4 regions of the Kluyvera sp. NPDC087067 genome follow, and region 3 is predicted to be linked to each of the others. Evidence: predicted binding sites of a transcription regulator. Region 3 holds the regulator's gene; each other region holds the start of a gene.
What was found. Region 3 encodes Fur, which represses iron uptake genes when iron is present. Its sites were predicted from a motif close to ATAATAATGAGAACNACTATCAA; they were not measured.
Positions count from the first base shown of each region.

Region 1: feoA (ferrous iron transporter A) is a predicted target of Fur. The motif match lies at 4,358-4,380, and genes of this name have one in related genera.
Region 2: exbB (tol-pal system-associated acyl-CoA thioesterase) is a predicted target of Fur. The motif match lies at 4,645-4,667, and genes of this name have one in related genera.
Region 4: sodA (superoxide dismutase [Mn]) is a predicted target of Fur. The motif match lies at 2,833-2,855, and genes of this name have one in related genera.

Region 1 covers NZ_JBIUZS010000010.1:12,346-19,724, reverse strand. The annotation lists gene envZ (two-component system sensor histidine kinase EnvZ) at 1-108, opposite strand, end outside; gene ompR (two-component system response regulator OmpR) at 105-824, opposite strand; gene greB (transcription elongation factor GreB) at 1,056-1,529, shown strand; gene ACIPDS_RS19835 (Tex family protein) at 1,628-3,964, shown strand; gene feoA (ferrous iron transporter A) at 4,486-4,713, shown strand; gene feoB (Fe(2+) transporter permease subunit FeoB) at 4,742-7,060, shown strand; gene feoC ([Fe-S]-dependent transcriptional repressor FeoC) at 7,069-7,305, shown strand; gene ACIPDS_RS19815 (YdgH/BhsA/McbA-like domain containing protein) at 7,347-7,379, opposite strand, start outside.
Region 2 covers NZ_JBIUZS010000002.1:500,402-507,780, forward strand. The annotation lists gene ACIPDS_RS07705 (glycoside hydrolase 43 family protein) at 1-146, opposite strand, end outside; gene ACIPDS_RS07710 (glycoside-pentoside-hexuronide (GPH):cation symporter) at 157-1,584, opposite strand; gene ACIPDS_RS07715 (methyl-accepting chemotaxis protein) at 1,738-3,189, opposite strand; gene exbD (TonB system transport protein ExbD) at 3,420-3,845, opposite strand; gene exbB (tol-pal system-associated acyl-CoA thioesterase) at 3,852-4,583, opposite strand; gene metC (cystathionine beta-lyase) at 4,835-6,022, shown strand; gene yghB (DedA family general envelope maintenance protein YghB) at 6,185-6,844, shown strand; gene ACIPDS_RS07740 (AraC family transcriptional regulator) at 7,022-7,379, opposite strand, start outside.
Region 3 covers NZ_JBIUZS010000004.1:392,052-399,430, reverse strand. The annotation lists gene seqA (replication initiation negative regulator SeqA) at 1-27, opposite strand, end outside; gene ybfF (esterase) at 210-974, shown strand; gene ybfE (LexA regulated protein) at 1,105-1,398, shown strand; gene fldA (flavodoxin FldA) at 1,549-2,079, shown strand; gene fur (ferric iron uptake transcriptional regulator) at 2,373-2,825, shown strand; gene chiQ (ChiQ/YbfN family lipoprotein) at 2,948-3,289, opposite strand; gene chiP (chitoporin) at 3,340-4,746, opposite strand; gene glnS (glutamine--tRNA ligase) at 5,246-6,904, opposite strand; gene ACIPDS_RS13430 (hypothetical protein) at 6,997-7,379, opposite strand, start outside.
Region 4 covers NZ_JBIUZS010000011.1:40,944-48,322, reverse strand. The annotation lists gene cpxA (envelope stress sensor histidine kinase CpxA) at 1-1,271, shown strand, start outside; gene yiiM (6-hydroxyaminopurine reductase) at 1,397-2,071, opposite strand; gene sodA (superoxide dismutase [Mn]) at 2,140-2,760, opposite strand; gene rhaT (L-rhamnose/proton symporter RhaT) at 3,051-4,085, shown strand; gene rhaR (HTH-type transcriptional activator RhaR) at 4,091-4,939, opposite strand; gene rhaS (HTH-type transcriptional activator RhaS) at 5,011-5,847, opposite strand; gene rhaB (rhamnulokinase) at 6,151-7,379, shown strand, end outside.

The DNA of each region.
Region 1 (7,379 bases), on a different contig from region 3:
GTTCAGCACGACCAGATAGGTTGTCACAAGGCTGACAAACAGCAGAGTGACAATCAACAACAACGTGCGGGCAAACGAACTTCGTGGCGAGAAGCGCAGTCGCCTCATGCTTTAGAACCGTCCGGGACGAATACATAGCCCAGACCCCAGACGGTCTGAATATAGCGCGGGTGCGCCGGATCTTCTTCCACCATGCGACGCAGACGCGAGATCTGTACGTCGATAGAACGCTCCATCGCTGAGTATTCGCGGCCACGCGCCAGGTTCATCAGCTTGTCGCGAGACAGCGGCTCACGCGGATGGCTTACCAGCGCTTTCAGCACGGCAAATTCACCGCTGGTCAGCGGCATAGGCTCATCTTCACGGAACATTTCGCGGGTGCCGAGGTTGAGCTTAAACTTACCGAAGGCAATCACCGCTTCTTCCTGAGAAGGTGCGCCCGGCAGCTCGTTGGCCTGGCGACGCAGTACCGCACGGATTCGGGCCAGCAGTTCACGCGGGTTGAACGGTTTTGGAATGTAGTCGTCGGCGCCAATTTCCAGGCCAACGATACGGTCAACTTCTTCCCCTTTCGCCGTCACCATAATGATCGGCATCGGGTTACTTTGGCTACGCAGACGACGGCAAATAGACAGGCCATCTTCGCCAGGCAGCATTAAATCGAGCACCATCAGATGGAAAGATTCGCGCGTCAGCAATCTATCCATCTGTTCGGCGTTAGCGACACTTCGAACCTGGAAGCCCTGCTCGGTCAGGTAACGCTCCAGTAGCGCGCGAAGGCGCATGTCGTCATCCACAACCAGAATCTTATAATTCTCTTGCATTGTTTTTACTCCCAAAGGTTCGCAACAATTAATTAGTACGTATTCTCAAAAAAGCCTGAACGTACGACCAGCAAAATCTGGTATATATTCCAGGCTAAATTGTTACAAAGCATATTTAACAGCAAGTTAAGTATACAATGAATCTTAGTACACATTATTTATTCTGTCGGTATGCTGGCGTAATACGTATTGTGCGCATTGATTACTCGACAGCCAGGTAAGCACTAAAAGATGAAAACACCGTTGATCACCCGTGAAGGGTACGAAAAGCTCAAAAAAGAGATGGATTATCTTTGGCGCGAAGAACGCCCGGAAGTCACCAAAAAAGTGACCTGGGCCGCCAGTCTCGGCGATCGCAGTGAAAATGCGGACTATCAATATAATAAAAAACGCTTGAGAGAAATCGATCGCCGCGTGCGTTATTTAACCAAATGTCTGGAGAACCTGAGGATTGTTGATTATTCACCTCAGCAGGAAGGCAAAGTGTTTTTTGGCGCGTGGGTTGAAATTGAAAACGACGACGGTGAAACCAAGCGTTTTCGTATTGTCGGTTACGATGAAATTTTTGGCCGTAAAGATTATATCTCCATCGACTCGCCGATGGCCCGCGCGCTGCTGAAAAAAGAGGTGGGCGATCTCGCCTTAGTGAACACACCGGCGGGGGAAGCCAGCTGGTATGTGAACGAAATTGAATACGTGAAATGAGCCGGAACATTCCGAAGCCCCGGCTGACGACTGGCATTTTTGCCGGTCAATCCGTATAACTGTCCCCTGATTTTATGACCTAACAGTGAAACCAAGCCATGTTGAATGATTCGCTCTGCCGCATTATTGCGGGTGAACTTCAGGCCAGAGCAGAACAGGTGGAATCCGCCGTTCGCCTGCTTGATGAAGGGAACACCGTGCCGTTTATCGCACGTTATCGTAAGGAAGTCACAGGCGGTCTGGATGATACGCAACTGCGTAATCTGGAAACCCGACTGGGGTATTTGCGTGAGCTGGAAGATCGTCGTCAGACCATCCTGAAATCGATCGGTGAACAAGGCAAGCTGACCGAAGAGCTTGAAAAAGCGATCAACGGTACGCTGAACAAAACCGAGCTCGAAGATCTCTACCTGCCCTACAAACAAAAGCGCCGCACGCGCGGACAGATAGCCATTGAAGCCGGTCTGGAACCGCTGGCCGACCTGCTGTGGAACGACCCGTCCCACACGCCGGAAACGGAAGCTGAGAAGTTTATCGATGCCGATAAAGGCGTTGCCGACACCAAAGCCGCCCTCGATGGTGCGCGCTATATTCTGATGGAGCGTTTCGCTGAAGACGCGGCGCTGCTGGCAAAAGTACGTGACTACCTGTGGAAAAACGCCCATCTGGTCGCCACCGTGGTCAGCGGCAAAGAAGAGGAAGGCGCAAAATTCCGCGACTACTTCGACCATCACGAACCGATTTCTACCACCCCTTCTCACCGCGCGCTGGCGATGTTCCGCGGACGCAATGAAGGTGTGCTGCAGCTTTCTTTAAATGCTGACCCGCAGTTCGACGAGCCGCCAAAAGAGAGCTACTGCGAACAGATTATTATCGATCACCTCGGCCTGCGTCTGAACAACGCCCCGGCGGACAGCTGGCGTAAAGCGGTGATCAGCTGGACATGGCGTATCAAAATACTGATGCACCTTGAAACCGAGCTGATGGGCACCGTGCGCGAGCGCGCGGAAGACGAAGCGATTAACGTTTTCGCCCGCAATATGCACGACCTGCTGATGGCCGCCCCGGCTGGCCTGCGCGCCACGATGGGCCTCGACCCTGGCCTGCGCACCGGCGTCAAAGTGGCGGTGGTTGATGGCACCGGTAAACTGGTCGCCACCGATACCATTTATCCACATACCGGTCAGGCAGCGAAAGCCGCAATGGTCGTCGCCGCGCTGTGCGAAAAGCATAACGTGGAACTGGTGGCTATCGGTAACGGCACCGCTTCACGCGAAACCGAACGCTTCTACCTCGATGTCCAGCAGCAGTTCCCGAAAGTCACCGCTCAGAAGGTGATCGTCAGCGAAGCGGGCGCGTCCGTCTATTCTGCCTCTGAACTGGCTGCACAGGAGTTCCCTGACCTTGACGTTTCCCTGCGTGGCGCGGTGTCTATCGCCCGTCGTTTGCAGGATCCGCTGGCGGAGCTTGTGAAAATCGATCCGAAATCGATCGGCGTTGGCCAGTATCAGCACGACGTCAGCCAGACTCAACTGGCACGTAAGCTGGACGCGGTAGTGGAAGACTGTGTGAACGCCGTAGGCGTTGACCTCAATACCGCCTCCGTACCGCTGCTCACCCGCGTGGCGGGCTTAACCCGCATGATGGCGCAGAATATTGTCGCCTGGCGTGACGAGAACGGTCAGTTCCAGAACCGTCAGCAGTTGCTGAAGGTCAGCCGCCTAGGGCCGAAAGCCTTTGAGCAGTGCGCCGGCTTCTTGCGTATCAACCACGGCGATAACCCGCTGGATGCCTCAACCGTTCACCCGGAAGCGTATCCGGTGGTCGAACGCATTCTGGCCGCCACCCAGCAGGCGCTCAAAGATCTGATGGGTAACAGCGACGAACTGCGCGGCCTGAAAGCCTCCGAGTTTACCGACGAGCGTTTTGGTGTGCCCACCGTCACCGACATCATCAAAGAGCTGGAAAAACCAGGTCGCGATCCGCGTCCTGAGTTTAAAACCGCGAAGTTCGCCGATGGCGTGGAAACCATGAACGATCTGCTGCCGGGAATGGTACTGGAAGGTGCCGTGACCAACGTGACCAACTTTGGCGCGTTTGTTGATATCGGCGTGCATCAGGATGGTCTGGTACACATTTCATCGCTGGCGGATAAGTTCGTTGAAGATCCCCATACCGTGGTAAAAGCGGGCGATATCGTCAAAGTGAAAGTGCTGGAAGTTGATCTGCAACGTAAGCGCATCGCACTGACTATGCGTCTGGACGAGCAGCCGGGCGAAACCAATGCCCGTCGCAGCGCAGGCGGTAACGAACGCAGCCAGGGCAATAATCGTCCGGCCGCAAAAGCCGCTAAACCACGCGGTCGTGAAGCACAGCCTGCCGGTAATAGCGCGATGATGGATGCACTTGCCGCCGCGATGGGTAAAAAACGCTAACCCTTTTAGGCCCGATGAGCGTAGCGCCATCGGGCAATACGGATTGCCGGATGGCGGCTGCGCCTTATCCGGCCTACAACGACTAAATAGTATCAAGTAGCCCGGCCGAGCGTAGCGACGCCGGGAAACGCTCCAGAGCCTCCCCGGGGTCGGCGTTAAAACGCCTCGCCCGGGCTACCGCAATATATCTCATCCTACAATTCATTTTTTTATAGGCTTTTAATAATAAGCTCCATCGCGTTTTATTTTATTAACCAATGAAACCTTAATTAAACATTAAGCGAAGAAAATAATATTTAATTCATTTACAGCTACAATGGGTTGCTTGCGTCATATCAAAAAAAGTGCAAATTTCACTCGAAATCCTCACCGATCGCATAATATGTATTGATGATAAAAACCATTCTCATTATCATCACTTCCAGTAGGCTTTATCTCTATATTCGTTGACGACGCCCCGGTTGCCGCCTGGCAGCGCGCGGTGCTCCCCTCGTTCAGCTAGCGACACACAAGTAGGTTATATGCAATTTACACCTGATACTGCGTGGAAGATTGTCGGTTTCTCCCGCGAAATTAGCCCAGCTTATCGTCAGAAACTGCTGTCCCTGGGCATGCTGCCGGGATCGTCCTTTAATGTGGTTCGCGTTGCACCACTCGGCGACCCTATTCATATTGAAACCCGTCGCGTAAGCCTGGTATTGCGAAAGAAAGATCTCGCGCTTATTGAATTAGAAGCCGTCACGCAATAACCCTAGCCCGGTACTAAGAGTCTGAAATATGAAAAAAATAACCATTGGTTTAATTGGCAATCCTAATTCCGGCAAGACCACCCTATTTAATCAGTTAACCGGCGCGCGCCAGCGTGTGGGCAACTGGGCGGGGGTAACGGTTGAACGCAAAGAAGGGGCTTTTACAACGACTGACCATCAGGCCACGCTGGTGGACCTGCCAGGCACCTATTCGCTCACCACTATCTCCTCACAAACCTCGCTGGATGAACAAATCGCCTGCCATTACATTCTGAGCGGCGATGCCGACCTGTTGATAAACGTGGTCGACGCCTCCAACCTGGAACGAAATCTTTATCTGACATTACAACTGCTTGAGCTGGGGATCCCCTGCGTGGTTGCGCTAAACATGTTGGATATTGCCGAGAAGCAACAAATCCGCATCGACGTCGACGCCCTCTCCGCTCGTCTGGGTTGCCCGGTTATCCCGCTGGTCTCAACCCGTGGTCGCGGCCTGGAAGCGCTGAAAATAGCCATCGATCGCCATCAGGAAAATGTCTCGCTGGAGCTGGTGCACTATCCAAAGCCGCTGCTGCGTGAAGCCGATAATCTGGCCCGCGAGATGGCGCAAGATATCCCGGAACGTCAGCGCCAGTGGCTCGGATTGCAAATGCTGGAAGGCGATATTTATAGCCGCGCCTATGCAGGTGACGCCGCACACAAACTGGACATCTCACTCGCTAACCTGAGTGAGGAACTCGACGACCCGGCGCTGCATATCGCCGATGCGCGTTATCAGAGCATTGCCGCGATTTGTGACGCCGTGAGTAACACCCTCACCGCCGAACCTAGCCGTTTTACCGCCGCGCTGGACAAAATCGTCCTCAACCGCGTGCTGGGATTACCGATTTTCCTGTTCGTCATGTATCTGATGTTCTTACTGGCGATTAACATCGGCGGCGCGCTACAGCCTATCTTTGATGGTGGCTCGGTTGCCCTGTTTATCCATGGTATTCAGTGGATTGGCTACACCCTGCACTTCCCTGATTGGCTCACCGTATTCCTCGCCCAGGGGATTGGCGGCGGTATTAACACCGTGCTGCCACTCGTGCCGCAAATCGGCATGATGTATCTGTTCCTCTCCTTCCTGGAGGATTCCGGCTACATGGCACGTGCGGCGTTCGTTATGGACCGTTTGATGCAGTCGCTGGGTCTGCCGGGCAAATCTTTCGTTCCGCTGATTGTCGGCTTTGGCTGTAACGTCCCGTCGGTGATGGGCGCCCGTACCCTGGATGCTCCGCGTGAGCGTCTGATGACCATCATGATGGCGCCGTTTATGTCCTGCGGCGCGCGTCTGGCTATTTTCGCCGTCTTCGCCGCGGCTTTCTTCGGCCAGGGCGGCGCATTGGTCGTATTCTCGCTGTACGTGCTGGGTATCGCTATCGCTATCCTGACCGGCCTGATGCTCAAATACACCATTATGCGTGGCGAAGCCTCGCCGTTTGTTATGGAGCTGCCGGTATACCACGTGCCGCACGTAAAGAGCCTGATTATCCAGACCTGGCAACGCCTGAAAGGCTTCGTGCTGCGCGCGGGTAAAGTTATCGTTATCGTCAGTATTTTCCTGAGCGCGCTGAACAGCTTCTCGTTTAGCGGCAAGATTGTTGACAACATTAACGACTCCGCGCTGGCTTCCGTCAGCCGGGCGATTACGCCGGTCTTTAAACCTATCGGCGTCCATGACGATAACTGGCAGGCCACCGTGGGGCTGTTTACCGGGGCGATGGCGAAAGAGGTGGTTGTCGGTACGCTCAATACCCTCTACACCGCCGAAAACATCCAGAATGAAGCGTTTAACCCACAGGAATTCAATCTCGGTGAAGAACTGTTAGAAGCGGCAGATGAAACCTGGCAGGGGCTGAAAGACACCTTTAGCCTGAGCGTACTGGCGAACCCAATCGAAGCCAGCAAAGGCGATGGCGTGATGGAAACCGGGGCCATGGGCGTGATGAGCAGTAAGTTTGGCAGCGCTGCCGCGGCATACAGCTACCTGATTTTCGTGCTGCTGTATGTACCGTGCATTTCGGTGATGGGGGCGATTGCCCGCGAGTCGAGCCGTGGCTGGATGACATTCTCCATTCTCTGGGGTCTGAATATCGCCTATTCGCTCTCAACGCTGTACTACCAGACAGTGAGCTTTAGTCAGCATCCACGTTACAGCCTGGTCTGTATTCTGGCGGTGATTCTGTTCAACGTGGTACTGCTGGGCCTGTTACGTCGCGCCCGCAGCCGCGTGGAAGTTTCCCTGCTGACGGCGCGTAAAACGCCGACTTCATGCTGTGCCAGCCCGTCTGGCGATTGCCACTAGGAGGCAAAATGGCGTCATTGATCGAAGTACGCGATATGTTGGCACTGCAAGGACGCATGGAGGCTTCACAGCTCAGCGCGCAACTGCATACGCCGCAGGCGCTGGTCGACGCCATGTTAAGCCGCCTGGAAGCGATGGGAAAAGTGGTCAAAATTGACGAAGAACCGGATGGTTGCCTGACTGGCAGTTGTAAAAGTTGCCCGGAAGGAAAAGCCTGTTTGCGTCAGTGGTGGGCATTACGTTAAGCGATCTCCCCGGCATAACGCCGGGGAGAAAATGTTCGACACTATTTGTAAACGTCTGCGTTGCCGTGAACGGT
Region 2 (7,379 bases), on a different contig from region 3:
ACCAGATCGGTCGAGTGCAGAATCGGCAGCGCCGGCATATGGTTAAAGCTCGACGACACCATAAAGAAGTCGTCGCCCACGCGTACGATGTCCGGGTCTGAATAGTCAGCGCACAAGATAGGGTTATGATAATGGTTCGATGACATCGCGCCCTCCTTAGGCTTTATGTAACACGCCCGCCACGCTTTCTGGTTCGGCGCTTACGATGGTGGCATTCGCCTGCTGGCGAGCGGATAAATCACGTTGAATCGTGGCCATTGCCTTGTCGTCCAGCGTGTAGAAGCGCGACAACCACCACAGCACCAGATAGGACAGCGATGGCCCCAGCGTCAGTAATCCAACGATGCCCATCGTAGCCAATGGCGTTTGTACCGAAACCCCGGCCTGATAGCCAAACAGTCCCAGCGAGAAGCCCACCACGGCCCCCGCCACCGCCATGCCCATTTTCAGCGCGAACAGGTTGCCAGAGTAAGATAAGCCCGTGATGCGACGGCCAAATTTCCACTCACCGTAGTCGGCGGCATTCGCCATCATGTTCCACTTAAACGGTTGATACATCTGATGGAAGAAACCAACCAGGAAATACAGCGGGAAAACGACCGGCAGCCAGGTTGGCGGCACGAAGAACATAATCACGCCCACCGCCACCAGCAGCAGGTTGATATTTTTAAACAGCGATACCGCGCGATAACGTTTTGCCAGCCATCCAGCGGCAATACTCCCGATGATGGTGCCGACCACGCTGGTGGAGATAAACGCTGATTTCATCGCCGTGCCTGCCGCCGACTCGACGCCGCCCATCATTAAATAGGTGGCGTAATACAGCGTTGCGGCACCGCGCATGACGCCAGCCATGCTGGAGAAGAAGGTAATGATAGCCACGATCCGCCACTGATCGTTTGCCAGCAATGAGCGTAAATCTTCCCGAATGCTGCTTTGTTGCTCCACCGCCGGAGCTACGCGCTCTTTGGTGGAGAAGAAGCAGAACACCAGCATCACTATCGCGATAGCACCCATAATGCCCATCGTGGCCTGGAAGCCGAACTGCTTATCTTCTTTGCCCAGATAATCCACCAGGAATAGCGTGGCAACGGAGACCATAAGCCCTGCCACGGACGAGATGGTAAAACGGTAGGACTGCGCGGAGAGACGATCTTTTTCATCACGGGTGATCACCCCGCCCAGCGCGCAGTAAGGAATATTGATAAAGGTGTAACACAGCATCAGCAAGGTGTAGGTCAGATAGGCATAAACCAGCTTGCCAGACTCACTAAAGGCAGGGGTGGTAAAGGTCATCACCGCCAGCACAGCATAGGGGATCGCAAACCAGATAAGCCAGGGACGGAAGTGCCCCCAGCGGGTTTTTACCCGGTCGGCAACGATCCCGGTGAGCGGATCGGTTATCGCATCCAGCACGCGAGTCACGAGGAACATCACCCCCACCGCCGCTGCGGAGAGGCCGTAAATATCGGTGTAGAACCAGGTCAAAAACATCGTTACCGAAGAGTAGACGATGCCGCAAGCAGCATCGCCCATGCCGTATCCCAGTTTTTCTGTGATCGACAATTTAGTGTCATTTGCCACGAATCATTCCTCCCGAATTGAAGAAGCTTCAATGTAGGAGGATGAAAATCACAATCCTATTGTCATTTTTCGTACTGGCATTATGTTTTCTGACAACTGCGTAAGTTGTCACATAACTGGACGATTTGTCATACATCTTCCCGTTTTGTGACCTCACACCAGGCGGAAGACCGAGATAGCAGACTTAAGCTCGCCGGTATGCTGCTGTTGCTGATGCGCCACCTGAATGGTCTGCGCCACGTGCTGTACGTTCTCCTGCACGCTGGCATCAATGTGCGCGATGCTGCCTTTCATTTGCACAACGCTGGTACGCTGCTGCTCGCTCATCGAGGACAGCACGTCGACGCAGGACTGTAAGTGGTCAATGTTGTGAATAATCGCCGCCATGGTTTCCCCCGCCTGTTCAACCTCGCTGGCCCCCTGATGCGTCCGTTCTACCGAGGTCGCAATCAGTTGGCGAATATCCCGGGCTGCCCCCTCACAGCGTAGCGCCAACGTTCGCACCTCCGCCGCGACAACCGCAAAGCCTTTACCGTGAGCCCCGGCCCGAGCCGCTTCTACGGAAGCGTTCAGCGACAAAATATTGGTCTGGAAAGCAATACCGTCAATCAGCTCCAGAATGCCGTTTATTTTTAACGACTCCTCGCGGATATGAGTCATTGAGGTCATGGCCGAACGAATATTCTCCCCACCTTGCCGGGCAACGTCGCTGGCCTGCATCGCCAGGGTGCGCGCTTCGCTGGCCTTGTCACGGGTGAGCGAAGCCGCGGCGGCTAATTGCTCCATCGCGCTGGCGGTCACCGCTAATGAGCGCGCCTGATTATCGGTGCGTTCCGACAGCGCGGTATTACGTTGAAGCAGCGTTTGTGAAGCCTCCAGCAGCTGTGAGACATTCCCGCTCACCTGCTCAAGCGTTGTGCGCATTGCGTCGAGCGTCAGGCTAAAGGTGCGGGCAAAGGGAGAGCGGCTGGTTCTGGCATCGTGCGCCAGCGTCAGGTAGCCGGATTCCCGGTTGATAACGGCCGCGAGCTTCGCGACTTCGCTGGCCGAGCGGGCATCCTGTTCCATGCGTACGGCGAGGAAAACTAAAAATACCGTCTGCGCCACCACATATAACCCATGCATAATCACCATATGCAGGCCGGTGTGCATAAAAACGGTAATATTGAACAGGCCGTATTCCTGTAAATAATTAAACGTCAGATGATGGATGGCAATCACTCCCGCCCCCATTATTAAGGGACGCCAATCACGCCACGCCAGCAGCGCTGAAAGCAGGACAAAAACAGAGAAATGGTATTCGGTTTCGCCCTCGCCAAGCTGAATAAGCAGCGCGGAGAAGGCCATTAAAATAACAGCGTACATCATCCGGGTGAACAATTTACCGGCAAAGAGGAAGGTGATAATCGTCGCCAGCACCGATAGCAGGCTCGCCACGATTAGCGCCAGAGTGAGGTTGCCATTCATGGCGCCCACCCCTAACGACACGGCCCACATCACCCAGGTTAATACCAGCAATAGTCGATCCGCTCTTTGTCGAATCGAGGATAATGAAAATTGGTCGCGATGCAATTCATCGACGTCCTGTAATGCCGTTATCGTCATAAAATCTTCCGTCCGCCGCAGGTACTTTATATTATTGTTAGCGTTGAGATTTAAGCGTAGGAAGGTTATTTATAGCTAGCCACTTTAAGATTGAAATATATTAATTAAATGAAGTCCGGATAAATAATATTTAACCAATACTTTTAGTACCGCGAAATAATAAGACTTAAGGGAAATATTTAACAGCCGGGCAGAAAAAAGAATGGCGCGTAATGCGCCATTCGGGAGACTTATTTTTTGGCGACGGTTTCTTCGCCGACGAGGCCAATCTTCAGATAGCCCGCCTGATGCAGGGTATCCATCACCTTCATCATCGTTTCGTAATCTACCGTTTTATCAGCACGGAAGAAGACGGTGGTATCTTTCTTGCCTTCCGTCAGCGCATCCAGCGATGCAACCATGCTGTCATCGGTGATCGGTTCATTGCCGAGGAACATCGATTTATCCGCTTTCACCGACAGATAGATCGGTTTTTCCGGGCGCGGCTGCGGTTGGCTAGAGGAAGCCGGCAGATTCACTTTAACGTCCACGGTAGCCAACGGCGCGGCCACCATGAAGATAATCAGCAGAACCAACATAACGTCAATAAACGGCGTTACGTTGATGTCATGCATTTCGCCGGTATCGTCCAGATTTTCATTAAGACGCATAGCCATGGGGCATTAACCTACTCGTAATTTCTGGGCGGTACGAACCGGATGCACGCCGCTGGCGCTGAGATCCAGATCGCGGCTTTGCAGCAGTAATACCTGGGCTGCAACATCGCTGAGGTTCGCTTTAAAGCTGCCGATAAGACGCGCGAAGATGTTATAGATAACGACCGCAGGAATCGCAGCAAACAGGCCAATTGCCGTTGCCAGCAGCGCTTCTGCAATCCCCGGCGCAACCACCGCCAGGTTAGTGGTTTGCGTCTGAGCAATACCGATAAAGCTGTTCATGATGCCCCAGACGGTACCAAACAGACCGACGAACGGGGAGATAGCACCGATAGTCGCCAGGAAGCCATTACCGCGTCCCATGTGACGCCCAACCGCCGCCACACGACGCTCAAGACGGAAACCGGTACGCTCTTTAATGCCTTCGTTGTCTTCCGAACCCGCAGAGAGCTCCAGCTCGTTCTGCGCTTCACTGATGAGCTGGCTGCTCAGGCTGCGAGCGTCAAACGCATTCGCTACTTCGCTCGCCTGGTTGAGGGAGCGCACATCACCTAACAGTTTTTGTTCGCGCTTGAGGCGGCGCTTATGGGCGAGAAGTTCTGCACCTTTACTGAAGAAAATCGCCCAGGTGACGACGGATGCCAGAATCAGGCCGATCATGACCACTTTAACCACGATGTCGGCATGTTGATACATACCCCAAACGGAGAGATCCGCCTGCATCAAATTATTACCCACTGTGTATCTCCAGGACATAAATCACAAAATCTGAACACAATAATATCAAAAAAACCTCGAATTGATAGTAGTTCTCATTAGTATTTGCATATTGACCTAAATCACACTTATTTTCCTTGCGCTTACGCAGTAAAAAAGTTTTCTGCGTGCGTTAAAGCAAAATTTTCTACTGTATGCATGGGAAAGGGTACACCCTCTCAGCAATCGTGATAATTTAGACGTCCAGACGTATAAAAACAGGTATGACAAACATGGCAGATAAGCACCTCGATACCGCGTTGGTTAACGCCGGACGCAGCAAAAAATTTACTCAAGGATCGGTGAACAGCGTGATTCAGCGTGCCTCATCGCTGGTCTTTGACACGGTGGCTGCCAAGAAGCATGCCACGCACAACCGCGCGAACGGCGAGCTGTTTTACGGCCGCCGCGGTACGCTGACCCATTTCTCTTTGCAAGAGGCGATGTGCGAGCTGGAAGGCGGCGCAGGCTGCGCGCTGTTTCCCTGCGGAGCGGCGGCGGTAGCAAATACGATTCTGGCGTTTATCGAGCAGGGCGACCATATTCTGGTGACCAATACCGCCTACGAACCGACCCAGGATTTCTGTAGCAAAATCCTCGGCAAACTCGGCGTGACCACCAGCTGGTTCGATCCTCTGATTGGCGACGAGATTGCCGCCCTGGTTCAGCCCAATACCAAAGTGGTGTTCCTCGAATCACCCGGTTCTATCACGATGGAAGTGCACGACGTTCCGGCGATCGTTGCAGCCGTGCGTCGCGTTGCCCCCGACGCCATCATCATGATCGATAATACGTGGGCGGCGGGTATTTTGTTTAAAGCGCTGGAATTTGGCATCGATATCTCCATTCAGGCGGGCACCAAGTACCTGATTGGTCATTCTGACGCGATGGTCGGTACCGCGGTGTCTAACGAACGGTGCTGGGCGCAGCTGCGTGAGAACGCCTACCTGATGGGTCAGATGCTGGACGCCGATACCGCCTACATGACCAGCCGTGGCCTGCGCACGCTGGGTGTGCGCCTACGCCAGCATCATGAGAGCAGCTTGAAAATCGCCGAATGGCTCGCGCAACAGCCGCAGGTTGAACGCGTCAACCACCCCGCCCTTGCGGGCAGTAAAGGGCATGAATTCTGGAAACGTGATTTTACGGGCAGCAGCGGCCTATTCTCGTTCGTGCTCAAAAAGCATTTAACCCAGGATGAACTGGCCGCTTACCTCGACAACTTCACCTTGTTCAGCATGGCTTACTCGTGGGGCGGCTTCGAGTCGCTGATCCTGGCTAATCAGCCAGAAGAGCTGCAGAGCATTCGCCCCGACGGCAAAATTGATTTCACCGGCACCCTAATTCGCGTTCATATCGGTTTAGAAAACGTTGACGATCTGATTGCGGATTTATCAGCAGGCTTTTCACGCATCGTGTAACATAACCTATAGCCCGGCGTCGCCTGGCGCCGGGTGTAAACCAATCCCGCATTGTTGTCAGTAAATCAGAACAACGTCGCTTCATTTGTTGCGCACACGATCAAGGTGTTCTTCATCTTTCGCGCGTACAATGGGCGAAAATGCTGTTCCACAGGAATGTTCATGGTCGTAATTCAAGATATTGTCGCCGCGCTTTGGCAGCACGATTTTGCTGCTCTGGCGAATCCGCACGTCGTGGGGATCGTTTATCTGGTCATGTTTGCCACACTGTTTCTGGAAAACGGCCTGCTTCCCGCGTCCTTTTTACCCGGTGATAGCCTGCTGCTGCTGGCGGGGGCGCTTATTGCAAAGGGCGTGATGGGTTACGTGCCGACGCTGATTATTCTGACGGCCGCCGCGAGCCTTGGCTGCTGGCTAAGCTATCTTCAAGGACGCTGGCTGGGCAATACCCGTGTCGTTAAGGGCTGGATGTCGCAGCTGCCGGATAAATATCTTCAGCGCGCAACCTGTATGTTTGACCGTCACGGGTTGCTGGCGCTGCTGGCGGGACGTTTCCTGGCGTTTGTTCGCACGCTGCTGCCAACCATGGCAGGCATTTCCGGGCTGCCGAATCGCCGCTTCCAGTTGTTCAACTGGCTGAGCGCGCTGCTGTGGGTCGCGGTGGTGACGGGTCTGGGCTATGCGCTGAGCATGATTCCGTTTGTGAAACGCCACGAAGACCAGGTGATGACCTGTCTGATGATTCTGCCGATTGTTCTGCTGGTTGCGGGGCTTTTGGGAACGCTCTTTGTGGTGATTAAGAAGAAATACTGCGACGCGTGATGGCGTCGTTGAGCCTGACGTTGTAGATACTGTGGGCATTGACAACACGTAGGCCTGATAAGGCAAAGCCGCCATCAGGCATAACCGCGCACATTGCCGGATGGCGGCTTTGCCTTATCCGGCCTACACTAATCGGTAGCCCGGCCGAGCGCAGCGACGCCGGGGTTAGCTCCCACCTTATATCCCGCGCAATCTTGCCGCATCTTCCCCCGGCGTTATGCCGAAATAGCGCTTAAACTCACGGCTAAACTGTGAGGCGCTTTCATACCCCACTTGCATCGCCGCCGCGCTGGCCTTTAGACCATCATGCACCATCATCATTCTGGCTTTATGCAGGCGATAGGCTTTCAGATACTGCAGCGGCGAGGTGCTGGTCACCGCTTTAAAATTATGGTGGAACGCCGACAAACTCATATTCGCCTCGGCGGCCAGTTGGTCAACGCTCAACGCCTCGGTGTACTGCCCCTCAATACGCTTTAGCACCCGGCTGATTTGGCTGAAATGCGTTTGACGGCTAACCAGCGCCATCAACGCT
Region 3 (7,379 bases):
CTCGTCATCAACTTCGATCGTTTTCATCTTAATCCGGTGCGATAATTTTTCTGAATACAATTCATTGGGATTATAAAGTCAAAACCCAACAGCGGGTAGCGCCAAACCAGGAAGACGGCAAAATTAGGATGAGTTCCCGACTTGCCCCTGAGCGTTAGAATGTCCAACATGATACCCTAACCCGACAACGCGAAAAAAAGAACTTTGCTATGAAATTGAATGTCCGAGCGCAATCTGCACAAAACCTGCACAATAATTCCCCCATCGTTCTCGTTCACGGCCTGTTTGGCAGTCTGGACAATCTGGGGATCCTCGCCCGCGATCTGGTTTCTGACCACGATATTCTCCAGGTCGATATGCGTAACCACGGATTATCGCCGCGTTCTGAGGAGATGAACTATCCCGCGATGGCGCAGGATCTTGTGGATACCCTCGACGCGCACAATATTGAGAAGGCCACGGTTATCGGCCACTCGATGGGCGGCAAAGCGGTCATGGCGCTAACGGCGCTGGCCCCGGATCGTATTGACCATCTGGTGGCGATTGATATTGCTCCGGTGAATTATCACGTCCGCCGCCATGACGAAATTTTCGCCGCGATTAATGCTGTCACCAATGCGGGCGTAGCCACGCGCCAGCAGGCCGCCACGGTGATGCGTGAGTTCTTAAATGAAGAAGGCGTGATTCAGTTCCTGTTGAAATCGTTTGTCGACGGCGCGTGGCGCTTTAACGTCCCGGTGCTGTGGGAGCAATACGCCAATATCGTCGGCTGGGAAACCATTCCCGCGTGGGACCACCCTGCTCTGTTTATTCCCGGCGGCAATTCGCCGTACGTCACCGAAGCCTATCGCGACGACTTACTGGCGCAATTCCCGCAGGCCAAAGCGCACGTTATTGCCGGTGCCGGGCATTGGGTTCACGCCGAAAAACCTGACGCGGTACTGCGCGCGATTCGCCGCTACCTCGCAGAGTGATTAAAAATGCAACGACCGCGCGCCAGAATAGCCGCGGTCGTTGGCGTGCGGGTTCCACTGATGTATGATTGCGCGCTGTCTGCATCGGGCGCTGCCCGGTAGCTTGTTTTCCCCGAAGTCACTCAGAACCATGGCAAAAGAACAAACGGACCGTACGACACTAGATTTGTTCGCAAATGAGCGTCGGCCGGGAAGACCAAAAACCAATCCGCTTTCGCGTGACGAACAGCTCCGCATCAACAAGCGCAATCAGTTAAAACGCGACAAGGTTCGCGGGCTGAAGCGCGTTGAGCTAAAGCTGAACGTCGAGGCCGTTGATGCGCTCAACGAACTGGCGACTGCCCGTGATATGAGCCGCAGCGAACTTATCGAAGAAATGTTGATGAGTCAGCTTGCGCTGCTGCACGGACAGGGGAAAGTCTGAAAATCCCCCCAAAACACACTTTCATGTAGCAGAGTGTGCAGTACGGCACGATTGCTGTTTCCGCACCCTTCTCTGTTCTGCTATGATTGCCCTTATCTGTGGGCAATAATCCACCACCATCTCATTAAGTTTCAAGAGGTTATTTTACTCATGGCAATCGTTGGCATCTTCTTCGGTAGCGATACCGGTAATACCGAAAATATCGCAAAAATGATTCAAAAACAGCTTGGCAAAGATGTCGCTGAAGTACACGACATTGCCAAGAGCAGCAAAGAAGACCTGGCGGCCTTCGATATTCTGCTGCTGGGTATCCCAACCTGGTACTACGGCGAAGCACAGTGTGACTGGGATGATTTCTTCCCGACGCTGGAAGAAGTTGATTTCAATGGTAAACTGGTTGCGCTGTTCGGCTGTGGCGACCAGGAAGACTATGCTGAATACTTCTGTGATGCGCTTGGCACCATCCGCGATATTATCGAACCACGCGGTGCGACCATCGTCGGCCATTGGCCTACTGCGGGTTACCACTTCGAAGCGTCTAAAGGCCTTGCCGATGACGATCACTTTGTGGGCCTGGCCATTGATGAAGATCGCCAGCCAGAACTGACCGCTGAGCGCGTTGAGAAGTGGGTTAAGCAGGTGGCAGAAGAACTGCACCTGGATGAAATCAAAAACGCCTGATGCAAATGAGGCGCGATAATATAATCGCGCCTCATTAATAGGTAAAAGCAATCAAATTAATAGCTACATTTTTTTAACTTTTTGCCACATACCTGTACAATATCTTCTGATTTAGCGTTGTTCCATCGCCTGATTTGTCGATGAAGCCTCGTTTTTGAAAGCTTAGCTGACCCGAGTCTTGCTGTTTTCATTTTGCCAGGGGCATTCTATAATGAGACGCATTAATTCGGGTGCATTCTCTGTGAAACTTTCGCTGATGGAAGTTAATCGTTTAGCAACAGGACAGATTCCGCATGACTGACAATAATACCGCACTAAAGAAGGCTGGCCTGAAAGTCACACTTCCACGGTTGAAGATTCTCGAAGTTCTTCAGGAACCTGATAACCACCATGTCAGCGCGGAAGACTTATACAAACGCCTGATCGACATGGGTGAAGAGATTGGCCTCGCCACGGTTTACCGTGTTCTTAACCAATTTGATGATGCTGGCATTGTGACACGCCATAATTTTGAAGGCGGCAAATCCGTTTTCGAACTGACCCAGCAGCATCACCACGATCACCTGATCTGCCTCGACTGCGGCAAGGTTATCGAGTTTAGCGACGATTCCATTGAAGCGCGTCAGCGTGAAATTGCGACCAAGCATGGCATCCGCTTAACTAACCACAGTCTTTATCTTTACGGTCACTGCGCTGAAGGCGATTGCCGCGAAGATGAAAACGCTCACGAAATCATCGAAAAGTAATTTTCTGCTTTCGTAAAAAGCCAGCCATTGCGAGCTGGTTTTTTTTTGCCTGTCGTTAGGCTGGCGCCATAAAAAAACCGCTGCAAGCAGCGGTTTTTTCAGTTATCAGCGTTCGGTTTATTTTATTTTTGTGGCGTATTATTGCTGCGAATTTCCTGCCAGATTTTATCACAACGGGCAGCAACCGCCTGATCGTTACCCGTTTTGCGGGCCTGAATGCACTGCTGATAATCCAGCACGCGCACGCTTTCCTGATTGGCAAATTGTTCGTGCTTCTTATCCTGACGCAGGACGTTCAGCACGCTCTGACAGGCTTCAATTTTATCGGGATTCCCCTGCGCGGTGTTAATACAGGCGCTGTAGGCATCCTTGAGTTTGCTATCTTCTTTCGGTGCCGGTGAAGTTGACTGCCCGCAGGCGGTCAGGCCGGTAGCCATTAAGGCGACAATAATCAGTTTTTTCATACGACGGGCCTCTTAGCAGCGGCAGAGGTTTCCCCCTGCCGCATCCTGCATCAGAAAATAGTGAACGGTGCGATCATCATGAATTTCACGTCGCGCTCATCCTGGAAGATGTTGCCGTAACCACCGCCCCAGCTTGGGATATCGGAGTGGTTGTCGTATTGCGTGAAGTGCAGTTTGAACAATGTCCCCTTCGCACGACCTTCCTGAACGGTGTACATCATGTCGAGGCTGTACGCAGACTCTTTGATGGTGTTGTTCTTGTCGTAGTAGGCATCTGGGTTGATCTGCCAGGTCGCTGGTTTCGCATCCCATGCATAGACGTAAGACGCACCGATGGCCCAGCCTGGGAGGTTCCAGTTTTTCAGGTCATACATGGAACCGAAGAACACTGCCTTTTCGCCGTTGGCGTTAAAGTCAGAACGGTTATCCCACCAGATATCCAGACGACCGTTTGAAGACGCGTAGGTCGGGGTCATACGCTGCAGGAAGTAGCCCTGCTGACCATCCGCTTTCACCCACGTCCCTTCCAGACGGAAGTCGAAAACTTCGTTGAGCTTATAGCCAAAGGTTAATGCTTGCAGCCATGCGGTGCCGTCGTAAATATCGTTCACGCCGCCGTCGCTGACTTTGTCGCGCGTTCCGTAGAACTGGTAGCTGGTGGTCAGCGGGCCGCCAGGGATATCAAACTTGTAGCTCCCTTTCGCGAAGTACTGATCCACATAGCCTTCTGCCTGACCAAATGCCGCTTCCAGCACCAGGTCATTTTTAAAATCATATTTCGCACCGATGGAGTGCAGGTAATCGACCTTGGTCTTCTTATCGTTTTGATAGAAGTTATCCATCTCCAGATGCCATGGCGCCTTGTACTCATTGGTCCACATGTAGGAGAAGCTCAGCGCGCCATTATCGCCATAGTCAAAGTTTGCCCCGGCTTCAGCACCCTGATAGGTACCTGGCATAAAGCTCCAGTGTGGCGCCAGCAGCGTCTGACCGGTTGGCTGAATATAACCCGCGCGTGCCCAGGTTGGGCCGAGTTTAAATTTCGCGGCCGCTTTATACAGGCTGATACCGCTCTTATCACCGCTGTAATCTTCGCTATAGCCTTTATTTTTTGAGGAGAATGCGATTTCGTTCGGGTGGCCGCTTTCCGCGCTTTCGTTCATTTCAATCGCGGTAAACGCAGCAATATCAATACCGAACATATCGGCAGCATAACCAGACTGGAAGTCGAGGTTGGCGTTCCAGGTAGAATGCGAGAGGTTGGTTTTATATTTGTCGTGATCGGTGACATCTTTACGGTCACGTTCACGCTGCCAGTAATAGATACCGCCGGTTAATGTGGAGTCGTCGATAAAGCCTTCTGCTTTCGCATCTGGAGCGACTGCAAAGCCTGACAGTGCTGTCACACCGGCGATAGCCAGCGCCAGCGTACTACGTTTGCCACTAAACGTACGCATAGTTATATCCTCTTTGACTTTTAAAATGCCGCTGCAAAGCAGAGGCAAAAAATAAAAACTTTAAAAAAAATGAACTTCTTAAAAAAGTGTTTCGCTACACCGATAGACTATTTTTCGCGACGCGAATTATCAATCCTTTTCCGCAATGAAAGTGCAGGATTATGACAAGGCGCACATATTTGATTTCAATGTGTAACGGAATGCGTTGTTAACATTTATCTCCGTCAACCCTTACAGGGCCTGGAAGAAATGTTAATGAGACCGTTTACATCGGGAAAGATAAAACAAGAGTGTGACAAATTAAGAATGTCTTAGAGGCAGGAAATTCATATTAATTCGCTACGCGAATCTAGGGCGGTTCTGACAGCAAAAAAAACACCGCCGAAGCGGTGCCTTAAAGTTGCTACTGTGGACACGTAAACTTTGTAGTGCCTGATAGGCGAAGCGCCATCAGGCAGATTGCCGGATGGCGGCGTTGCCTTATCCGGCCTACAAGAATTTAGCCGACCCAGGTGTCACGCAGACCAACGGTGCGGTTAAACACCAGCTTCTCAGCGGTGCTGTAGCGGCTATCGAGGCAGAAGTAACCCTCACGCTCGAACTGGAACGCTTTACCGGCTTCAGCGGCCTGTAGAGACGGCTCAGCATAGCCCTGCTTGATAACCAGTGATTCTGGGTTCATCACGGTCAGGAAGTCTTCTGCTGCACCCGGGTTTGGCACGCTGAACAGACGGTCGTACAGGCGAATTTCCACCGGCAGCGCATGTGCCGCACTGACCCAATGAATCACACCCTTCACTTTACGGCCGTCGGCCGGATCTTTGCTCAGGGTATCGGCGTCATAGGTACAGAAGATGGTGGTGATATTGCCTTCGGCATCTTTCTCCACACGCTCTGCTTTCACCACGTAGGCGTTACGCAGACGTACTTCTTTGCCCATTACCAGACGCTTGTACTGCTTGTTCGCTTCTTCGCGGAAATCTGCACGGTCGATCCAGATCTCAGCGCTGAATGGCACGTCACGGCTACCCATTTCCGGTTTGTTCGGATGGTTAGGCATAGTAACCAGTTCGCTTTCGCCCTGCGGGTAGTTTTCGATAACCAGTTTAACCGGATCGATTACCGCCATCGCACGCGGTGCGTTTTCGTTGAGATCTTCACGAATGCAGGATTCCAGAGAAGCGATCTCAATGGTGTTGTCCTGCTTGGTCACGCCGATGCGTTTGCAGAACTCACGAATGGCCGCGGCGGTATAGCCACGACGACGCAGACCAGAGATGGTCGGCATACGCGGATCGTCCCAACCTTCTACGTGTTTTTCCATCACCAGCTGATTGAGCTTACGCTTGGACATCACGGTGTATTCCAGATTCAGGCGCGAGAACTCATACTGGCGCGGGTGAACCGGAATGGTGATGTTATCGAGCACCCAGTCGTACAGACGACGGTTGTCCTGGAATTCCAGCGTACACAGGGAGTGCGTAATGCCTTCCAGCGCATCGCTGATGCAGTGGGTGAAGTCGTACATCGGGTAGATGCACCACTTGGTGCCGGTCTGGTGGTGATCGGCAAATTTAATACGGTACAGCACCGGATCGCGCATCACGATAAACGGCGAAGCCATATCGATTTTAGCGCGCAGACAGGCAGTACCTTCCGCAAAGCCGCCGGTACGCATTTTTTCAAACAGCGCCAGGTTCTCTTCTACGCTGCGATCGCGGTACGGGCTGTTTTTACCCGGTGCGGTCAGCGAGCCGCGATATTCGCGGATCTGCTCTGGCGTCAGCTCATCGACGTACGCCAGGCCTTTGTTGATAAGCTCTACCGCATAGGCATGCAGCTGATCGAAGTAATCAGAGGAGTAGCGAACGTTGCCAGACCAGTGAAAACCTAACCATTCGACGTCGTTTTTGATGGACTCAACGTATTCGATGTCTTCTTTTACCGGGTTGGTGTCATCGAAACGCAGGTTGCACTGGCCCTGGTAGTCTTGCGCGATACCGAAGTTCAGGCAGATAGATTTCGCGTGGCCGATGTGCAGATAGCCATTCGGCTCTGGCGGAAAACGGGTATGCACCGTGTTGTGCTTACCGGTAGCCAGATCTTCATCAATGATCTGACGAATAAAGTTAGTCGGGCGGGCTTCAGCCTCACTCATCGTAGATTCCTCAAAGCGTAAACAACGTATAACGGAACATGATCTTATAAGCTGGCAACGGAAACAACCTTTAGTTAAACAAATTCGCGCGTTTATTTGGCAAACTCATTGCAGATCGTCGGGGATGCGCTGCGCTGCAAAATGATGGGCTTATCAAGCATCTGGGGAGTACCTTTGGCAGCGGAAAAACCTGGCGCATTGATGCACCACTGCCAGTGATAAAAAACCATCCCATGAATAAAGAAAGCCAGCGGCGACCATTCAGACTTTCGCGCAACAGCAATATGCCCCTGTTCATCAGCAACAAATTTCTCTTCCGAGGGAAGTCCATGGCTTGTAAACGTGACAAATTGCATTACTGCTGTGGGTATCGGCTCTCCCTGCGGGTCGCGGACATCAACTTCAAGATGGGGCCGGGTCGTCGCATAGCGAGGAATACAGCCGGTTAAAATTAATAGAATAAATGCCACACCAA
Region 4 (7,379 bases), on a different contig from region 3:
TGACGGAGCTGCTGGAAAGCGAGCAACGCCAGGGCTTGATGATTGAGCAGCACGTCGCAGAAGAGTTAGCCAACGATCCGCCAAACGATTTGATGTGGTGGCGTCGGTTGTTCCGCGCAATTGATAAATGGGCTCCGCCGGGTCAGCGTCTGTTGCTAGTGACGAGCGAAGGCCGCGTGATTGGCGCTGAACGCAACGAGATGCAGATTATCCGTAATTTCATCGGCCAATCTGATAATGCGGATCACCCGCAGAAGAAAAAGTACGGACGCGTAGAGCTGGTGGGGCCATTCTCTATTCGTGACGGTGAAGACAACTACCAGTTGTACCTGATTCGTCCTGCCAGCAGTTCGCAGTCTGACTTTATCAATCTGCTGTTTGATAGACCTTTGTTGCTGCTTATCGTGACCATGCTGGTCAGCGCCCCGCTGCTGTTATGGCTGGCGTGGAGCCTGGCAAAACCGGCGCGTAAGCTGAAAAATGCGGCAGATGAAGTCGCCCAGGGCAACCTGCGTCAGCATCCCGAGCTGGAAGCCGGGCCGCAGGAATTCCTGGCGGCAGGAGCGAGCTTTAACCAGATGGTGATGGCGCTGGAGCAGATGATGACCGCACAGCAGCGGCTGCTCTCCGATATCTCCCACGAACTGCGCACGCCGCTAACCCGTCTGCAACTGGGCACCGCCCTGCTGCGTCGTCGCAGCGGTGAGAGCAAAGAGCTGGAGCGTATCGAAACGGAAGCACAGCGGCTCGATAGCATGATTAACGACATGCTGGTGATGTCGCGTAATCAGCAGAAAAATGCGCTGTTGAGCGAAACGCTAAAAGCGAATCAACTGTGGGGTGAAGTGCTTGATAACGCTGCATTTGAAGCCGAGCAGATGGGCAAGACATTTAGCGTGGATTACCCGCCAGGGCCGTGGCCGCTGTACGGTAACCCGAATGCCCTGGAAAGCGCGCTGGAGAATATCGTTCGCAATGCGCTGCGCTACTCACATACCAAAATTGCCGTGAGCTTCTCGGTGGACAAAGACGGTATTACCGTCAATGTTGATGATGATGGCCCAGGCGTTAGCCCGGACGATCGCGAGCAGATTTTCCGCCCGTTCTACCGTACCGATGAGGCACGTGACCGCGAGTCTGGCGGCACGGGATTAGGGCTGGCGATTGTGGAAAGCGCCATTCAGCAGCATCGTGGTTGGGTGAAAGCCGACGACAGTCCGTTAGGTGGGTTGCGGTTAACGCTGTGGCTCCCGCTTTACAAGCGAACCTAAAAACACAATCGGCCTGCTTATGCAGGCCGATTTTTTTATGCAGATAATGCCCATAGGCCTGATAAGCGTAGCGCCATCAGGCATTGCCGCGCACATTGCCGGATGGCGGCTATGCCTTATCCGGCCTACTTGCCCCACAAACGTCGCGAGTTATCTTCAATCTTGCCGCTTAAACGCCGCTTCTGCATCGTTCGACTCCAGCTGACCGACAGCCCCGCCGCGCTCAGTAAGCGGTGATACTGGTCATCATCAAACGGCATCGACCAGGCAATCACACCGGCTTCATGCACCGACACATCGCTTAAACGTGAAACCAGCTCAAGCGGCGCATCGCTGAACACGTTACCCCCAGCAATCACCCGATACAGCCAGCCGGTTTTGCCGCTGTTTTGCATCAGCGACGCCATATCGCTTATAGCGAAGTGATAATTGAGCTTAAAGCACGGGGAACGCGGCTGGGTGACCTGAATTAACGTCTCACCCCAACGATAAATATCGCCGATAAAGACGTTATGTTCGTTCATCCCTTCCGTTGACAGGTTTTCACCAAATGCGGGGGCATAAAACAGGGAAGCCTGGTCGGGGAAATCACGCGCCCATTCGGCATAGTGTTCGCGAGGATAGTGGCACAGCGCGCGGTCTGGGCCACCGTGAATTTTCTTTTCGGCCTGTTCATCGCCCAGTAATCCGAGCTCGGTAAGCGCAAGCTCGCCATCCACCTGCACTTTAGCAATGGCGCTAGGGCGGCTACCGTCGTAGTCGCGAATTTTTCCTATGAACACATCAACCGGATAATGCATCTGCTGCTCCTTACGCGGATACAAAAAAGCGAGTCATCAGACTCGCTTCTACAGACCGGCAATGCAAATTATTTTTTAGCGGCGAAACGCGCAGCAGCTTCGTCCCAGTTCACCACGTTCCAGAACTCTTTGATGTAGTCCGGGCGGCGGTTCTGGAATTTCAGGTAGTAAGCGTGTTCCCACACGTCCAGACCCACAATTGGGAAACCGGAAGCGCCAGTAACGGCTTCACCCATCAGCGGGGAATCCTGGTTGGCGGTAGAAACCACAGCCAGCTTGTCGCCTTTCAGCACCAGCCACGCCCAGCCGGAGCCAAAGCGGGTTGCCGCTGCTTTTTCAAATTCAGCTTTGAAGTTGTCAACGGAGCCAAAATCACGCTCGATAGCCGCTTTCAGGTCGCCCTGAAGGGTGGTGCCTTTTTTCAGGCCTTTCCAGAAGAAGCTGTGGTTAGCGTGGCCGCCGGCGTTGTTACGCAGAACGGTTTTCTTATCTGCTGGCAGCTGGTCCAGTTTGGCAATCAGCTCTTCTGCAGACAGAGAAGCGAACTCCGGCAGGCTTTCCAGCGCAGCGTTAGCGTTGTTCACGTAAGCCTGGTGGTGTTTGCTGTGGTGGATTTCCATGGTCTGCTTGTCGAAATGTGGTTCCAGAGCATCGTAAGCGTAAGGCAGTGATGGCAGGGTATAGCTCATAATCATCTCCATTATTATCGGACGGCAAACTGTAAACGCCGCGTAATCAGTTGGTTCATTATAGTTAATTAAATGATATTGAAAATGATTATCAATGCCGTAGTTTTAATAAGGTTATAACACATCCGCATAGTCAGCATTTTGTGAGCAAGAACAGCCCATTACCGCCCTCACTGCCACCTTTTCCGCTTCGATGGCACCAGTCTGAAGGTGAAAAAACTGACGAATTTTTACACTCATCCTGTCGAGAGACGATCAATACAACAAAAGTTGGATGAGGATAAAAATAAATGAATCATGCGATTACGATGGGTATTTTTTGGCATTTGATAGGCGCAGCCAGTGCAGCCTGTTTCTATGCTCCGTTCAAAAAAGTACAGCGGTGGTCATGGGAAACCATGTGGTCAATTGGTGGGATCGTCTCGTGGATAATCCTTCCGTGGGCCATCAGCGCCATGCTGCTGCCTGATTTCTGGGCTTACTATCAATCCTTTAGCGCTTCAACGCTTTTACCCGTATTCCTGTTTGGCGCAATGTGGGGGATCGGTAACATCAATTATGGTCTGACAATGCGGTATCTGGGGATGTCGATGGGCATCGGTATTGCCATTGGGATCACGTTGATTGTCGGTACGCTAATGACGCCGATTCTGAACGGTCACTTCGATGTCCTGATGCATACGCAGGGCGGACAAATGACGCTGCTTGGCGTGCTGGTCGCGGTGATTGGCGTGGGTATTGTGACCCGCGCAGGCCAGTTGAAAGAGCGCAAGATGGGCATTAAAGCCGAGGATTTCAACCTGAAAAAAGGGTTGGTGCTGGCCGTGATGTGCGGCATTTTCTCCGCCGGGATGTCTTTTGCGATGAATGCCGCCAAACCCATGCACGAAGCGGCCGCCGCGCTGGGCGTCGATCCACTGTATACCGCCTTACCAAGCTACGTGGTGATCATGGGCGGCGGCGCGCTGGTGAACCTCGGGTTCTGCTTTGTTCGTCTGGCAAAAGTGAAGAGTTTGTCGATAAAAACCGATTTCTCGCTGCCAAAAGCGCTCATCATCAGCAATATTCTGCTGTCGGCATTGGGCGGTTTAATGTGGTATCTGCAGTTCTTCTTCTATGCCTGGGGCCACGCCAGCATTCCCGCGCAATATGACTACATGAGCTGGATGCTGCACATGAGCTTCTATGTGTTGTGCGGTGGATTAGTCGGTCTGGTACTAAAAGAGTGGAAAAACGCCGGGCGTCGTCCGGTCAGCGTCCTGAGCCTCGGGTGTGTAGTGATTATTATCGCTGCCAATATCGTGGGTTTAGGGATGGCGAGCTAAGTCCTTCAGGCGGCAATGCGACTGCGTTGCCGCCACTGCCCCGGCGTCATGCCCACTTCCCGGTTAAAGACCACCGAAAAATAGTTACTGTCCTCAAACCCACACTGCATTGCCACTTCACCAATCAACATTTCCGTGTGTTGCAGAAGATACTGCGCGTGGCAAATCCGCAGCTGACGCAGATAGTGATTCACAGTCATCCCGGTCTGATTACGAAACTGCTGGCGCAGCGTGCGCTCGCTGCATTCGTGCTGTTCGCAAAAGGAATCCAGCGTAAAGGGACGATTGAGACTGCCCGCCAGCACCGTCAGTAAGCGGTCCAGTAACGCCTCGCTCTGGGTCGCCTCCTGATTATCCGTGGCGTAACGGTAGCGTTTGAGGCACACCACCAGCTGAGCAAACAGCAGTTCGGACATCTCGTTTGCCAGCGCGTCGTCTTTACGACTCTCTTGCTCAAGCTGGGTCATAATCTGCCGCGCCTGATTCATGCCCGTGCTACCAATACGCCAGTGCGGCGCCCAGTGTGAACCGTGCAATCCGGGAATATGGGAAACCCAGTCGAGATTGAGCTTTAAGCGCTCAGGGCAGTAGATAATATTTTGTAAAACCAGATCGTTAACCGAGGCGTAGGAGTGCTTATCTTCCGCGCGGATGTAAAAAAGATCGCCTCGGATAATGCGATAGGGACGGTCGTTGAGGATATGTAAGCCATTGCCGCGCCACACCAGCACCAGCTCGCAAAAGTCATGGGTGTGTTCAGCAAAAACGTTCTGCGGATAGCGGTCTGCCACCGCAACGGCCTGCGTGGGGTTGGCAAAAAAATCAGATTTTCGAAGAATTAACTGGCCGGACACGCGGATACCTCTCGACTCACAGCCGATTATTATTCGCCGTTTTCAGCTAAAAAACGGTGATTACCTTCGCGTTACTGAAGCAGCGTGTCGCGTCCCTGGCGAATATCGCGCGGCGACCAGTTAAATTCCCGGCGGAACAAGGTGGAGAAGTGATTGCTATCGCCAAAGCCACAGCGGTAGGCAATATCGGTCACGCTATCATCGCTATGGCGCAGAAGGTGGCGCGCCTTGATAAGACGCAGCCGATTGAGGTAACGCTGCGGCGTCAGGCCAGTGCAGTGCTTGAGCTGACGATGCAAGGTGCGCAGCGACAAGGAGAAATTATCCGCAAGGGCTTCCCAGCACACCTCTTCGGCAAAGTGGTCTTCAAGCCAGGCCATCAGCTGATTGAGCCGCGCATCGTTATCTTCCGCCCCTTGCTCCTGGCTGCCTTTACGCAGCAATACCAGCAGTTGCATAAACAGAATTTCACGGTTAGCCAACGACATCATATCCATGCCGTCCTTCACTTCCTCCATTTGCCCGACGATAGCGCGCACCTGCTGCAACGTGCTCTGGTTTACGCGCCAATGGGAAGGATAGTGACCGTCGAGTTCCTGCGGCAGCAGTTTATTGAGTCCTGACAAAAACTGGAAAGCATCCGGGGCACGATACAACACGTTAGTCAGACACAGGTTATCCGTATGCTCATACAGATGCCGGTCAAAGTCGCGAACGAAGCAAACAGTTCCTCCACAAATAGTATGTGGCTGACCATTGAACACATGAATACCAGACCCCTGCTCAACAATCACAATCTCATTAAAATCATGATGATGCTCAGGAAATTCACCCTGCGGGAGTCGTTGTTCAATAGCCACGGGCAGACGACCTGAAGAGAAGAAATCAACGCTGTGTAATACGGTCATAACGACTCCTGCCAGATGAGAAAAGTTATCAGGATAGTAATATCCGATGAGAGATCTGACCTTGAAATTTTGACAGCAAAGCGCGCAAATCCGGTCGATTTTTCAAGAAATAGCCGGAAAGATCGGGAAATGCGCTCGCCATCACACCCCCGCCACGCAGTGCCATCGTAGGAATTTGTGAACTCTCTCACGTTCACCTTTGCTTTCTTGCCAGCGCCTTATGGCGACTGTCATTAACGAGAAGGTAGTTCCATAGCCCTTTTTTTAGACTCATGGGTAATGACTCTTAGAAGGACTCTTACCATGACTTTTCGCCATTGCGTGGCCGTCGATTTAGGTGCCTCAAGCGGACGTGTAATGCTGGCACGTTTTGATACCGACACACGCTCGCTGTCACTGCGCGAAATCCACCGTTTCGCGAACAACCTGCATAAGCAGGAAGGTTTTGACACCTGGGACATCGATGGTCTGGAAGCCGAGATCCGTATCGGCCTCAACAAAGTTTGCGAAGCAGGCATTCTTATCGACAGTATCGGTATCGATACCTGGGGCGTGGACTATGTGCTGCTGGATAAAAACGGTCAGCGGGTTGGTCTGCCGGTAGCGTATCGCGACAACCGCACCGATGGCGTGATGGCCAACGCCATGGCGCAGTTAGGTAAAGAGAATATTTATCGCCGCAGCGGCATTCAATTTCTGCCGTTTAACACGCTGTATCAGCTGCGCGCCCTGGTGGAGCAACAGCCGGAGCTCGTCTCCCAGGCCGCTCATGCCTTGTTGATGCCTGACTATTTCGGCTACCGGCTCACCGGCAAGATGAACTGGGAATACACCAACGCCACCACCACGCAGCTCGTCAATATCAACAGCGATAACTGGGATGAAGACCTGCTGAACTGGACCGGTGCTCCGGCCTCATGGTTCGGCACGCCAACGCATCCCGGCAATGTTGTCGGTCACTGGATTTGCCCGCTGGGCAATCAAATCCCGGTGGTTGCCGTTGCCAGCCACGATACCGCCAGCGCCGTTATCGCCTCGCCATTAGCGGGGGCTGACGCCGCCTATCTCTCCTCCGGCACCTGGTCATTGATGGGCTTTGAAAGCAAAAAACCTCACACCAGCGAGCAAGCGCAGCGCGCCAACATCACCAACGAAGGTGGTGCGGAAGGCCGCTATCGGGTGCTGAAAAATATTATGGGGCTGTGGCTTCTACAGCGGGTGCTGAAAGAGCAAAACATCAGCTGCCTGGCAACGCTGATTGCCGAGACGGCAGCGCTACCGGCCTGCCATTGCCTGATTAACCCGAACGATGATCGTTTTATCAACCCAGACAACATGAGCGCTGAAATTCAGGCCGCCTGCCGTGAAAGCGCGCAGCCGGTGCCGATGAGCGCAGCCGAACTGGCGCGCTGCATTTTTGACAGCCTGGCGCTGCTGTATGCCGATGTCTTAAACGAGCTGGCGCAACTGCGCGGTAAGCCATTTAGCCAACTGCATATCGTGGGCGGCGGCTGTCAGAACCAGCTGCTAAA